4 regions of the Shewanella sp. 10N.286.45.A1 genome follow, and region 2 is predicted to be linked to each of the others. Evidence: predicted binding sites of a transcription regulator. Region 2 holds the regulator's gene; each other region holds the start of a gene.
What was found. The regulator sigma-54, encoded in region 2, starts transcription at its own class of promoters, with help from an activator protein. The targets are predictions, from matches to a motif close to GTTGGCACGNNNNTNGNNT.

Region 1: a site for sigma-54 is predicted at 1,536-1,554, ahead of norV (anaerobic nitric oxide reductase flavorubredoxin). Genes of this name have one in related genera too.
Region 3: a site for sigma-54 is predicted at 2,014-2,032, ahead of AB4238_RS06240 (formate dehydrogenase accessory sulfurtransferase FdhD). Genes of this name have one in related genera too.
Region 4: a site for sigma-54 is predicted at 1,588-1,606, ahead of flgF (flagellar basal-body rod protein FlgF). Genes of this name have one in related genera too.

Annotation. Positions count from the first base shown of each region.
Region 1 covers NZ_JBFRMK010000074.1:39,792-43,142, reverse strand. The annotation lists gene norV (anaerobic nitric oxide reductase flavorubredoxin) at 1-1,485, opposite strand, end outside; gene AB4238_RS06465 (cold-shock protein) at 1,846-2,058, opposite strand; gene AB4238_RS06460 (VOC family protein) at 2,930-3,289, shown strand.
Region 2 covers NZ_JBFRMK010000044.1:8,239-11,589, reverse strand. The annotation lists gene lptA (lipopolysaccharide transport periplasmic protein LptA) at 5-553, shown strand; gene lptB (LPS export ABC transporter ATP-binding protein) at 550-1,281, shown strand; gene AB4238_RS03935 (RNA polymerase factor sigma-54) at 1,418-2,929, shown strand; gene hpf (ribosome hibernation promoting factor) at 2,960-3,247, shown strand; gene ptsN (PTS IIA-like nitrogen regulatory protein PtsN) at 3,250-3,351, shown strand, end outside.
Region 3 covers NZ_JBFRMK010000073.1:50,399-53,749, forward strand. The annotation lists gene AB4238_RS06225 (4Fe-4S binding protein) at 1-552, opposite strand, end outside; gene AB4238_RS06230 (DUF3306 domain-containing protein) at 697-1,314, opposite strand; gene AB4238_RS06235 (DUF3305 domain-containing protein) at 1,311-1,781, opposite strand; gene AB4238_RS06240 (formate dehydrogenase accessory sulfurtransferase FdhD) at 2,076-2,903, shown strand; gene AB4238_RS06245 (substrate-binding domain-containing protein) at 2,952-3,351, shown strand, end outside.
Region 4 covers NZ_JBFRMK010000126.1:14,810-18,160, forward strand. The annotation lists gene flgG (flagellar basal-body rod protein FlgG) at 9-797, opposite strand; gene flgF (flagellar basal-body rod protein FlgF) at 808-1,551, opposite strand; gene flgE (flagellar hook protein FlgE) at 1,745-3,106, opposite strand; gene flgD (flagellar hook assembly protein FlgD) at 3,182-3,351, opposite strand, start outside.

The DNA of each region.
Region 1 (3,351 bases), on a different contig from region 2:
GCCGTTATGCTCAACAAACACATCTTTACCCAAGTTGCACTCAGGGCAGAGAAAGTATTCAGGTACGTCAGCCCAAGTAGTTCCAGCTTCAATCTCTTGGCTTGGTTCACCTTTAGCGGGATCATAAACCCAATTACATACAGTGCAGATCATGCATTGGCAATCAGCACTGTGCTCAGTAAGCGCCACCTCTTCAGCATTTTCTGATACAGGCTTAGCTGTTTGAGCAGCAGATTTAGGCTCAGTGTTTAACGTTGCATTAGCAAGACTAGCAACGGTAGTTAGAGGTTGCAGTGCCCACTGTTTTGCAATTTGACGGCCATGTTCACGACATTCACGCATCGCTTTGCCATCAGGTCGCCATTTGGTTTTTAGGCCCAATGCAGTTTGAAAGCCAGCATCCATTAAGCGAGTGTTGATCCGATCGACCGCGCCGCCATTCCAGCCATAACTGCCAAATGCCGCTGCTTTTTTACCTCTAAACCTAAGACCTGTGATCTCTTCTAACATGCCAGCTATTTTTGGCATCATGACATTATTCATGGTTGATGAACCGACAAGCACACCTTTAGAGCGGAAAGTGTGCGATAAGATTTCATTCTTATCGTGTTTAGAAACATTAAACACTTTTACGGCGACACCTGGGTCAACATCATGAATACCTTGGGCAATAGCATCTGCCATCATACGGGTGTTATTCGACATTGAATCATAGAAGATAGTGATCTTGTCTTCTTGGTAGCTGTCAGCCCACTCAAGGTACTGATGAATAATCTGGGTCGGGTTGTCACGCCAAACAATACCGTGAGCTGTTGCAATCATGTCCACAGGCACGTTAAAGCTCAACACTTCATGAATTTTGGCGGTAACGAGACTGCTAAAAGGGGTAAGAATATTAGCGTAATAACGCAGACACTGCTCTTTAAGCTCATTCTGATCAACCTCATCATTAAACAGATGCTCATCGCAGTAATGCTGACCAAAGGCGTCATTACTAAACAGCACAGCATCTTCGGTCATGTAGGTCATCATGCTATCAGGCCAGTGCAGCATTGGCGCTTCAATAAAGATAAGTTGTTTACCATTACCAATATCGACACTGTCACCAGTTTTAACGATCTTGAAGTTCCACTCTGGGTGATGGTGATGACCGACAATAGAGTCTACTGCTGCTTCAGTACAGTAGATTGGCGTGCCTGGTATTTTCTGCATCAAGGCCGTTAACGCACCAGAGTGATCTTCTTCGGCATGGTTTATCACAATGAAATCGATACTATTAAGATCAATTTCCATCTCTAGGTTTTGAATAAACTGGTGGCTAAATCTATGGTCAACTGTATCGATTAATACCGTCTTCTGCTCACGGATGAGGTAACTGTTATAACTGGTACCACGGGTCATTTTGTATTCTGTACCATGGAAGTCTTGTACTTCCCAATCGCGTTGGCCGACCCAGTGGATATTGTTTTTTACATGAATTGTCATTAGCTACTACCTAAAAGACTAAATAAATTTTTAATTTCTAAGTTGAGTAATTGCACTAACCGTGCCAGATATCTAATCGCTTGAAAGTGCTAGGTATGTATAAAAAACAGACATCAGAGTAGTGTCTTTATAACATAAACAACAACGGTCAAATAGACAGCCGTAGTGTCTTAAAGACAATACCCAGTAAGAGTCTTTATGACAAGAAGAAGAAGAAGGAAGAACAATAATATCAGACTGCGCTAAAACGCAAAAAGCGAACCTTTCGGCTCGCTTTTCAAATAATCAAACAAGGTTAACCTAGCTTAATTATCTCAAGTGACTCAATTAGTCTTTAGACTGTTTGAGTCGACTTTCAACTTAGATAGCAACTACGTTAGCTGCTTGTGGGCCTTTTTGGCCTTGTTCTAGGTCGAAAGAAACTTTTTGGCCTTCAGCAAGAGTTTTGAAACCGTCTGAAGCGATTGCACGGAAATGTACGAATACGTCAGCGCCGCCATTGTCTTGAGTGATGAAGCCAAAACCTTTGTCTTCGTTAAACCATTTTACGATACCAGTAGTTGAATTAGACATTTTGTGTCCCTTATATAATTAAAAATTAATAAATCTATCGCGAAATTGCGATGTGCTGAGAGCTTGAATTATTAAATGTGACGATGAAGCTAAGGGAAACACTATGGATAACAACGATAACGCAGTAATCAGAGGCTTACTTTTACTTGATGGTTCACTAATAACTCTGAATGCCAGAGCAAGGCGTACTTTACAGCAGTCAGGGATATTGTAAAGGTTTAATTTATGTAAAAAGAGATCACAGCGGCGCTTTTTCGCTGATGCTTACAGCGTCGGGTAAAAGAATCTACCTTACAATTAATCGTTCAAAAAAACGAACAGGCACATTAAGGTCTATTTGATATTTTTTAACCTAATACAACATTCAAACATATTTCAGATAGACTCATGCTGATAAGTTGAACCGCTAACCGCTTTTTTGGGGCACGATTTTGAGGGGCGTTATAGCAGTAGCATTTGATACAGGGTCATGCTGCAACAACCTAAAGCCATTGATTTTGTTAGAAAAACTATCAAAGAAAATTTTACAACTGCCGATAACGCTAATATTTTTAAGTGACACGGTGCGTGTTATAACTCAATTAACAACGGAATTAAAGACGACTAGGGATAAGTATGTATAGCAGAAAACACGAAAATCAGCTGTTTTGTAAGTGTAAACACTGTAACTCAGAGGATGTAAGTATAACGTTTTCATTTATCCCCAACCTACTGTCATACCCATTAGGCCTATGTGTACTGACTTTAATGGGGATCCAACCATTTCCGGTGAAACTACAATGTAATACCTGTGCCAAACCGTTCTATGGCAGCGGGATACACCATTAATCAAACTCATTTTATTCGGCTCTAAATACGAGAACTAGCTTATATGGATAACCCTGCAACACTACTCATCGTGCAAAACCTGCAGCTATCTAAAACCTTTTACCTAGACATATTAGGACTTGAGTTGATATCTGAAACTGACTCTTGCCTTAAGTTGCTCGCAGGAAACCACAGTGTATTGATGTTTCAAGGAACGTTACCAGCCAGTCAATATGAACACGGTTACAATGCCAGTTCGACACTGGTTTTTAGCGTAAAAAATCTTGATGAAAAAATCACAGAGCTAAAGTGTCACAATGTGGAATTTATTCATCAAACACCCAATGCAAATGACTGGGGCCGATATGCAGCCTTTAAAGATCCATCAGGCATAGTGCATGAGATTTTTGAGCCTTACGATTAGTCGGCAGTGTTTTGCATTGTTGTAAAACGCAATCAATGACATGCAGTAAAGCGCTGTCAAAC
Region 2 (3,351 bases):
AGTTATGAAATACAATCAATCCATACTTGCAGGTCTATTGTGTCTGCTTAGCATTAGCAGCTATGCCGCTGTCGATGACCTTAAGCAAGAGGTCAAAATTGCCGCTGCAAGCCAAGAAGCTGATATCAAAAACAATCAGGTTATCTTTTTTGGCCCTGTAGAGGTGACTCAAGGCTCAATTAAAATGAAAGCTGATGAATTGCGGGTTTTCTCTAAAGAAGCGAACTCAGGGAAAACCCTAGTCGCTACGGGTAAGCCAGCAACATACACCCAAGTCATGGAAGATGGTCGCCCCGCAACGGCAAGCGCCAAAGAGATCCGTTACGAACTCGCGACCAGAACCTTAACCTTGCTAGGTGATGCTACACTCGAGCAAGAGGGTAGCCAGGTCACAGGTAACCGCATTAAGTACAATATTGGTTTACAGCAACTTATTGCAGAAAGCACCGGCCAAGGCAATGACCGAGTGATTACTATCATTCAGCCTGAAGCCTACCAAGAAGAGACTCCTGAAACCCCAGCGGAACCGATAGAAAAGCAGGAGCAGCAATGATCCAAAAAACGCTAACCGCACGCAACTTAGCTAAGAGTTATAAAAATCGAGCTGTTGTTCAAGACGTGAGTTTAACGGTAAAAACAGGGCAAATTGTCGGTCTATTAGGTCCAAATGGAGCAGGTAAAACTACAACTTTCTATATGGTTGTGGGGTTAGTACAGAGCGACAAGGGGCAGATCTTTATTGATGAAGATGACTTAACCTTAGATCCGATGCACCTTAGGGCTCGAAAAGGTATTGGCTACCTGCCCCAAGAAGCGAGTATTTTTAGAAAACTTTCGGTCCGTGACAACATCATGGCAGTACTGCAGACTCGCAGCGATATTGATAATGAGCAGCGTGAAGCGCAGCTAGAAAGTTTACTTGAAGAGTTTCATATTACTCACATACGAGATAGCCAAGGTATGGCACTATCTGGTGGTGAACGTCGCCGAGTTGAAATTGCACGAGCGCTAGCAGCCAACCCAAAATTTATTTTGCTTGATGAACCTTTTGCAGGTGTCGATCCTATTTCGGTCATCGACATTAAAAAAATCATTGAACAGCTAAAAAGTCGCGGCCTAGGTGTGCTTATTACTGACCACAACGTTCGTGAAACATTAGACGTATGTGAACATGCATATATCGTAAGTCACGGAAATCTCATTGCAGAAGGCACGCCTGCCGAAATCTTAGACAACCAGCAGGTTAGAGCAGTGTACTTAGGTGAACAATTCAGGCTATAGTTAATCAACAACATGAGCGTTTAAAGCGCGACACTAGTTAAGTATACTAATATAATCATAGTGTTGGGCCTTTACGCTCTCTTCGCCAAATTAACGAGCTTCAACGTTTAATTACAGTGTAGGGAATAGCGGTAAGATGAAAGCGTCACTTCAGCTCAAAATGGGTCAGCAGCTAACCATGACTCCACAGTTACAGCAGGCAATCCGCTTACTGCAACTGTCCTCTTTAGAGCTGCAGCAAGAGATCCAGCAAGCATTAGAGTCTAATCCCCTACTAGAATTAGATGAAGAGCAATCTGACGGCGAACCTGTCAGCAACGAAGATCGCACCACCAGCGAATCCGATAACTACTCAGAATCAGATAGCGATAACGATTACAGCGCCAGCGCCGAAGTCGATCCCCAGCAAGATAGCGCCGCAGTAGAAACCTCTGATGCATTAACTCAAGACTCAATGCCAGATGAACTGCCGATGGATACCACCTGGGATGAAGTTTATACCGTCTCATCAAATGCAAGTTCCGGCGGGATGCGTGATGACGATATGCCATTCCAAGGAGAAACCAGCGAAGGCTTGTATGAGCACCTTGAGTGGCAAAAGAACTTAACACCATTTTCTGATAACGACCTGGCTATCGCCACCGCAATTATTGATGCTATTGACGAACGTGGTTACCTCACTCAAAACTGTGAAGACATTCTTGAGGCGATGGGCGATCCAGAGATAGAAATTGATGAAGTTGAAGCCGTGCTCAAACGCGTACAGCATTTCGACCCTATAGGTGTAGCCGCTCGCGACTTAAGCGAATGTCTCTTAATCCAACTGGCTCAATATGCGACGACTACGCCACATATTGATAATGCTCGCCTACTCATCAAAGACTATTTAGATTTGATTGCAGGGCGCGATTTTAGACAGTTAATGCGTAAAACTAAGCTTAAAGAAGATGAGCTACGTGAAGCCATTAGCTTGATCCAAACTCTCAACCCAAGACCAGGGCTGGCAGTCACCCGCAGCAAAGATGAATACGTTATTCCCGATGTCTCTGTGGCCAAAAAGAAAGGCCGCTGGGTGGTTGAGCTAAACCCAGATTACATGCCTAAAATTAATGTTAATCAACATTACGCATCAATGGCCCGCAGCACTAAAAGCCAAGCCGATGGCCAGTTTATCCGCGGTCATTTGCAGGAAGCTAAGTGGTTTATCAAAAGTTTAGAAAGTCGTAATGAAACCTTATTAAAGGTCAGTAACTGCATCGTTAAATTCCAACAAGGCTTCTTTGAATATGGTGATGAAGCCATGAAGCCAATGGTATTAAACGATATTGCAGAAGCTGTTGAGATGCATGAGTCCACCATCTCAAGGGTTACCACTCAAAAGTATATGCATACCCCAAGAGGTATTTTCGAATTAAAGTATTTCTTCTCTAGTCATGTCGGAACCGACGACGGTGGAGAGTGCTCATCTACAGCTATTAGAGCGTTTATTAAGAAGTTAGTCGCTGCTGAAAACCAAAAGAAACCATTAAGCGATAGCAAAATGGCGCAACTTTTGGCAGAACAAGGGATTAAAGTTGCTCGTCGTACTATCGCGAAATACCGTGAAGCAATGCTGATCCCGCCCTCAAACCAACGTAAGAGTTTATAACTCAAAATTAGGCACTTGGAGGAATTTTCTATGCAAATTAACCTTACTGGACATCACATCGAGATCACTGCATCGCTGCGTGGCTATGTAGAAGAAAAGTTTACAAAGCTTGAACGTCATTTCGATCAGATCAATAATGTCCACGTCATTTTGAACGTAGAAAAAATGCAGCAGATTGCCGAGGCAAGAATCCACCTTAAAAAAGGGGAAGTTTTTGCCACTTCGGAAAATGCGGACATGTATGCCGCAATCGACTCCCTGATCGATAAATTAGATCGTCAGGTTATTAAACACAAAGAGAAGCTGACCAAACACTAACGATGGAACTATGTACCATCCTGCAGCCGGAGTGCACCACCTGTGCCACTCCGGGCAGTAAGAAAAAAGTACTGGAATTAATCAGCGACATTGCCGCTGTCCAG
Region 3 (3,351 bases), on a different contig from region 2:
CTCGCTATTAACCTTTATATAGCGTGGCTTATCGAACTCACCAATAAGATCAGGCAGTTGCGCTAAGGCATCAGCTAACTTTGCTTCATCTTGGCCAACGTAAAAGTAGCCTGGTGGTAGCATCTCTAAGTTAATGCATGGGCTCATGCTTAAATCGAGGATTAGATCAAAGTGTGCCTTACGAATCGCCACAACACTTAAATCAGCATTACTGTCTTCATTTTCGACTTTAACCTGGAACTGGCCGAGAAAGCCTTTGATTTCAATAAGCTTGTTGTAAAAGCTCTCAACATCTTCAGCCGCATTCATCACCTTCTCAAGATGAGCTTCATCTTGGCTAGTGATGGCTTCGTTAGCCAAAATGGCACACTTGCCCATATGGGACAATTTGTCGGCTGCTAAGCGAGCCAAATCTTCTGGCCCGATCACGAGCACATTGCCCTCGGTGGTGTAGCTTACGGTCGGTGGAATTAGGTTTTGGATAACCTGCGTTCCAGCAAGGACCTGTTGTCGAACTTCTTTGAGTCCAACTTGCGTTTCACGATTGCTCACATTGCGTTCCTGAACAGTTCTTTGGCTGTTTCTGTACGTAGAGTCGCTGTTTATTATAATGCGCTAAATTAATGCGCCAGCTTTACCTTAAGTACAGCAATTCACATACCAAATTTGTGGAATTAAAAACACTCTAGAGTGACGTTAAACAACTTTGTTATTAGTGTCGTCATGGTGTTCTGGTTCATTTTGGGACAGTTGCTCATCATCCCCGTCCAAAATGTCCGATACCATTTCGGTATCGCTAACAGCTTCAACTTGAACAGTTTCTTCGGTACTGGTCATCTCATCTGACTCGAGTGCCAAAGCTTCTTCGTTCTCCTCCTCATCGTCTTTTTCTTTAACAACATGGCGGAATACTTTCTTTGCGAGTTCAGCCGACACTTCCGCAGATAATTTAGGCTGATTACTGTAATCGAGTGCGTATTCGAGCAAACCGTCGATTTCGCTATAATGTGGCTGCTTCCAGAGGGCTTTTAACGCCGCAGATTTTGCCGCCGGGTCAACATTGGCCCCCATGAAGCTGGCAAAGCTGCCGCCGACTTCAATTTTTTCCGGATCAGGTAAATCCTCTGCAGTAAGCAGCTGCGCCTCATCAGATTCAACAACTTCAGCAGTCGTATTTTCTGCTGAAGCTGGCTGTTTTACGGCCTCGTCTGCTTCGACCTGTGTTTCAACAGTAACAGGGGTTTCTATTTCTGCTTCAGCTTCCTGCTCTACTTTTTGTCGACGCAGATTCCAGCGCGACAGTAAGCCACTCATGAGTTACCTGCAAAATGGTTAGTGCTTGGACCTTCATTTTTACGGCGATTCACATGTTTCTGGCGACGATGAGCTCTAATTTCAACTTCACCGTGACGAGTAATAAAGGCTTCAATCCAGCAAGCGATAGCTTGTGGCATTGGAATATTAAGCACTGGGGTGTCACCCTCTAGGCAACCCGCAGCGACATTTTGGTCGGCTGAGATAGCTGCAGGGATCCAATCACCTTCAAGGTTTTCGTCACAAACGATGTATAACATGGCGTTATCCATGTCGATATTGATACGGTAGCTACCGCGCTCGTCTTTATGCAGCTCAAGCAAGACAAGTTTTGCACCTTCTGGTGCGGCGTGGGTTGCAGGAAGCATTTGGTCAACTTCCCACTGTACTGAGGTCCATCTTCCGACTTGCTTCTCAATTTTTTTAAGAGAAACGTACATTGGCCATTGGCTTTCGGTATGTTGCATTCAGTCTCCGTCTTGCCTGAGATGGCTGCCTGGTTGGCAGTCCAACTAAATAGATACTCCTCTAGTGAAGCAATATGTGTGCCACACAATAACAATATAATAATTTGAACTAGATCAACTATTCCCACCAAAGATTAGGACATTTTGTCCAGAACGCAATCAACAATAGGACATAAATGGGCGACACCAACCCCATAAGTGTGATCTGTAGCTAACTTATATCCCCCTAAAATTAGGTACAGATATTGCTTACCAATAACGGTAACTAAAATTCCTTAACTGATGACGGGTCTTATGACAGCAAACAAGAGCAACCCAACTTTAATCAAAACCGACACCGAAGTACCGCTAACTATTGCGGTCAAAGCCGTCAATGAAAAAGGCGAACAGGTCGACAAATTTATTGCTTGTGAGCGCCCATTAACTGTTTATTTAAACTGGCGCCCAATCGTAACGTTAATGACCTTAGGGGCTAGGGCCGAAGCTTTATCATTAGGTTATCTTAAAAATCAAGGCTTTATATCTGACTTAAGTCAGCTTGAATCAGTAATAGTCGATTGGGATGTTAACTCAGCTGCGATTTTAACCAGTGAAAAGACTGATGATTTAGATGAAAAACTATCAGAAAAAACCGTCACCTCAGGCTGCGGTCAAGGCACGGTTTATGGTGGCTTTATGGCAGGTCTCGATGAAATAAATCTGCCGACACCTCAAATCAAACAAAGCATGATCTATAGCCTACTTAAAAACATCAGTGCCTATAACGAAACTTATAAAAATGCCGGAGCTGTGCATGGTTGCGGTTTATGCCAAGGTGATCAAATCAAAGGCTTCGTTGAAGATGTGGGTCGCCATAATGCCGTTGACACACTAGCTGGGGAGATGTGGTTGAATCAAGATTTTGGCCACAACAAGCTGTTTTACACCACAGGGAGACTCACTTCTGAGATGGTAATTAAAGTCGCTAAAATGGGCATTCCAGTGCTACTTTCCCGTAGCGGCGCAACCCAAATGGGGCTAGAACTCGCGCAAAAGCTCGGGATCACTATGATTGCACGAGCTAAAGGTCGTCATTTCTTGGTTTATAACGGTGCTGAGAATATTGAATTCGATGCAATTTAGTCATTCACGTCAACAAGCTAAGACGATTTTTTGCCACAAGGATTCAAAATGACTGAGCCTACAGAACTTATTTACATGAGTGCCAGACAGGTATCTGAGTATTTAGATCTGAATGAGAAAAAAGTTTACTCGATGGCTAATGACCGTATTTTACCTGCGACCAAAATCACCGGTAAATGGTTGTTCCCTAAAATATTGATTGACCGCTGGGTGATGGATTCTTGCCATAGTGGTATGCTCTCCGACCGGATGCACATTACAGGCAGTGATGATCCACTGTTATCCATGCTCGTTGCGCGCATGATGTCGCAAGTTGGTAAGAGTGAACTGATCAGCTATAGCTCTACAGGCTCTCGTTTAGGCTTAGATCTGCTGTCTCGTGGCTATGCCGATGTGTGTACATTGCATTGGGGTAGTGTTGAAGAGCGTGGCGTACGCCACCCAGCAT
Region 4 (3,351 bases), on a different contig from region 2:
CACTAATGCTATAAATTCTGATTCACATACGACAGCATCTGATCGACTGCTGAAATAACCTTTGAATTCATCTCGTAAATGCGTTGGCTTTCAATCAAGTTAACCAGCTCTTCGGTAACATTTACATTCGAGGTTTCAAGTGCCCCTTGGCGAATTGCGCCCATGCCGTCAAGTGATGCAGTGCCTTGTATAGGCGTGCCACTTGCGCCCGTTTCCATATAGAGGTTTTGCCCCATTGGATCTAGACCTGCTGGGTTAATAAAGTCTGACATCGCTAACTGTCCAACCACTTGGTTTTCAGCATTACCCGGTGTTTTAACTGACACCTCACCCTCTGCAGACACAGTAATACTGGTGGCATCATCTGGAATCGTGATGGCTGGTTGCACTACGTAGCCAGAACCTGGGGTCACAATTTGGCCGGTATCATCAAGGCTAAACTGACCAGTACGAGTATATGCAGCGGTGCCATCTGGCATTTGCACTTCAAAAAAGCCTGGACCTTCAACCATCAAATCAAGCGAATTGTCAGTGGTTAGCATGTTGCCTTGAGTAAAGACTTTTTGCGTTGCAACCACTTGAGTACCCGCGCCAATATTCAAACCGTTTGGCAGCTTGGTATTTGATGCACTCACCCCACCCGCTTGGTTAACGTTTTGATAGAGGAGATCTTCAAATACTGCACGGCTCTTTTTAAAGCCAACAGTGCTGGCGTTAGCCACATTATTTGAAATAACAGAAATATCAGTCTGCTGAGCGTCTAAACCAGTCTTACTTATCCATAAAGCGGGATGCATATTCTATCTCCTAGCTAATGCGCATTAATGAAGCAGATGCTTTATCTGTTTCTTCAGCTGTTTTCATCATTTTGACTTGCATCTCAAACTGACGTTGTATGTCAATCATCGATACCATCTCGTGTACAGCATTAACGTTACTGCCTTCAACGGCCCCACTCAGTAGACCAACGGAAAGGTCAGCTGGTGCGGGTTCACCCGACATTTGACGAAACAGTCCATCTTTGCCGCGCATTAAGTTTTCATTACCTGGGTTGACCAATTTAATACGGCCAACCTCTTCAATTACCTCAGCGGTTGCCCCTGTTGGACGAACAGAGATAATGCCATCTTGAGATATTTCAATTTTTTCGATTGGAAGCGGCAACACAATAGGTCCATTGTCACCCATTAATGGGGTACCTTTATCGTTACGCAATACGCCTGTAGTATCGAAACTCAAGCTACCTGAACGGGTATAAGCTTCGCCGCCATCATCGGCTTGCACTGCAATCCAACCATCGCCCTTTACGGCAATATCTAAATCTCGACCCGTGGTCTTTATCGGACCATTGGTAAAGTCAGCTGACGGGCTCTCTGTCATAGCAAATACACGTGTTGGCAATCCTTCACCGAAGGCTTGCATTGAACGCGCTTGTGCGAGATCAGCTTTAAATCCATCAGTATTTGCGTTTGCCAAATTGTTGGCGCTAATGGCCAACGAATTCATATTCTGCTTTGCGCCGCTCATAGCGACATAGAGTAACTTGTCCACGTAATGCTCCGTCAAACTTCCGTCTAACGTATTAATTAGCAAGCATCGTGCCAGAAATTGGATTTACAAATTAAGTATAGAAAGAAGGGTTTACGAATAGAGCAGTGAACGATGAGAAGAGAGAGGAAACACGTTGCCGCTGCGGCAACGTGTTTTACTCTACCGCCGCTAAAGCGGCTAGAGGTTTGATAAATTAACGGATCTGCAATACCGTTTGTTGCAACGTATTATTGACTTCCAGTGTACGAGAGTTAGCTTGGAAGTTACGTTGCGCCGAGATCAAATCAACAAGTTCAGTGGTTAAGTCCACGTTTGATTGTTCAAGTGCCGATGAACGAATACTACCAAAGGTACCACTGTTAGCTTCACCTGCTAATGCAGGACCCGAATCAAGGCTCGCTTTCCATGAGGTGTTACCTGCTTGTGATAACCCCTGCTCATTAGCAAAACGAACCAATGCTACGCGCGCTAATGGCACGGTAGAACCGTTACTGTAACTGGCGTTAATCAGGCCATCAGCGCCCACTTCAACGTTAGTTAATCGCCCGACGGTAGTACCATCTTGGGTCAATTCAGTGACTTCAAAAGGTGAGGCATATTGCGTCGGGTTATTAAAGTTCAAGGTCAAGGTTTGCGAACCATCAGCGCCAGGACCTAGAACATTGGCGCCGCCTACCCCTAGCTGCTCAGTTTGAATTGTCGCTGGGTTACTGCCAGTGTATGCACCCGTATCATTAAATGAAACTGCAGCACCTTTCCAACCACCAGCAGTTTCAGCATTTTTGGTGCCATCGACCAAACCATCACCGCTCGTATCAACATCATAGGTTCCGGCTGCAGGGTCAACATTAACTTTTTTACCGTCAACAGCGTAGAACGCAACCCAGTTACTCTCACCAGTATGCGCAGCATTAGGAGGGCGAACAAAGTAAGTCGTCATCACATGCGGCTCACCAAGCGAGTCGTACATGGTTACTGATGTTGAGTTATTGAATGTATCTGGGTCATCGGGATCGAAATTAGCTGGGTCAAAGGTTTTATCGCCCGCATTAAGGTTCATCTGCAAACCAATATTATCCGTTTTAACCGGACTACCTGCAGTATCAGGAATTTGTACTGGTTGAGTCGTTGTCAAACTGACAGAGGTTGAGTTGCCATCTTTATCAACCGGGAAGGTTTGTAGGAAATTACCTGCTGAGTCGACCATATAATTGTTCGAGTCAAACTTGAATGCGCCTGCACGGGTAAATGAGTGGTCTTGAGAACCGACTTCAGAAGAGGTCACAAAGAAGCCACCACCGTTAATCGCCATATCAAGCGAGTTATTGGTAAACTGTAAACTACCTTGATGGAACTGCTGCGCCACTTGGCTGGTTGCCACACCACCACCAACGGTTGTTTTACTATTGGCGAAAATAGAGCTGGCGTAAACATCGGCAAATTCAGCACGAGATTCTTTAAAGCCAGTAGTGTTTACGTTAGCGATATTGTTTGCCGTTGTATTTAGATCTTTTTGCGCAGACGATATACCGCTCAAAGCAATGTTAAATGACATAGTTCACCTCAATCCTTGTTCAATTCGTTTTAGCAGAGGCTAAACTCGCCGCTACTATTAATATCTGTCAGACGTTTACGATTCTGATACCGCTAATACATCACTAATCTTAATGCCACCCACACCACGTAAGTTCAAAATGGCACCCGTTGCAGCAGTACCTAATGATACGCTGGTCACATGTGCGTAGGTTGAAACGGGGAGCTCTTCACTTTTACCGTCAACGTTACCCGTTACTTTAAGGG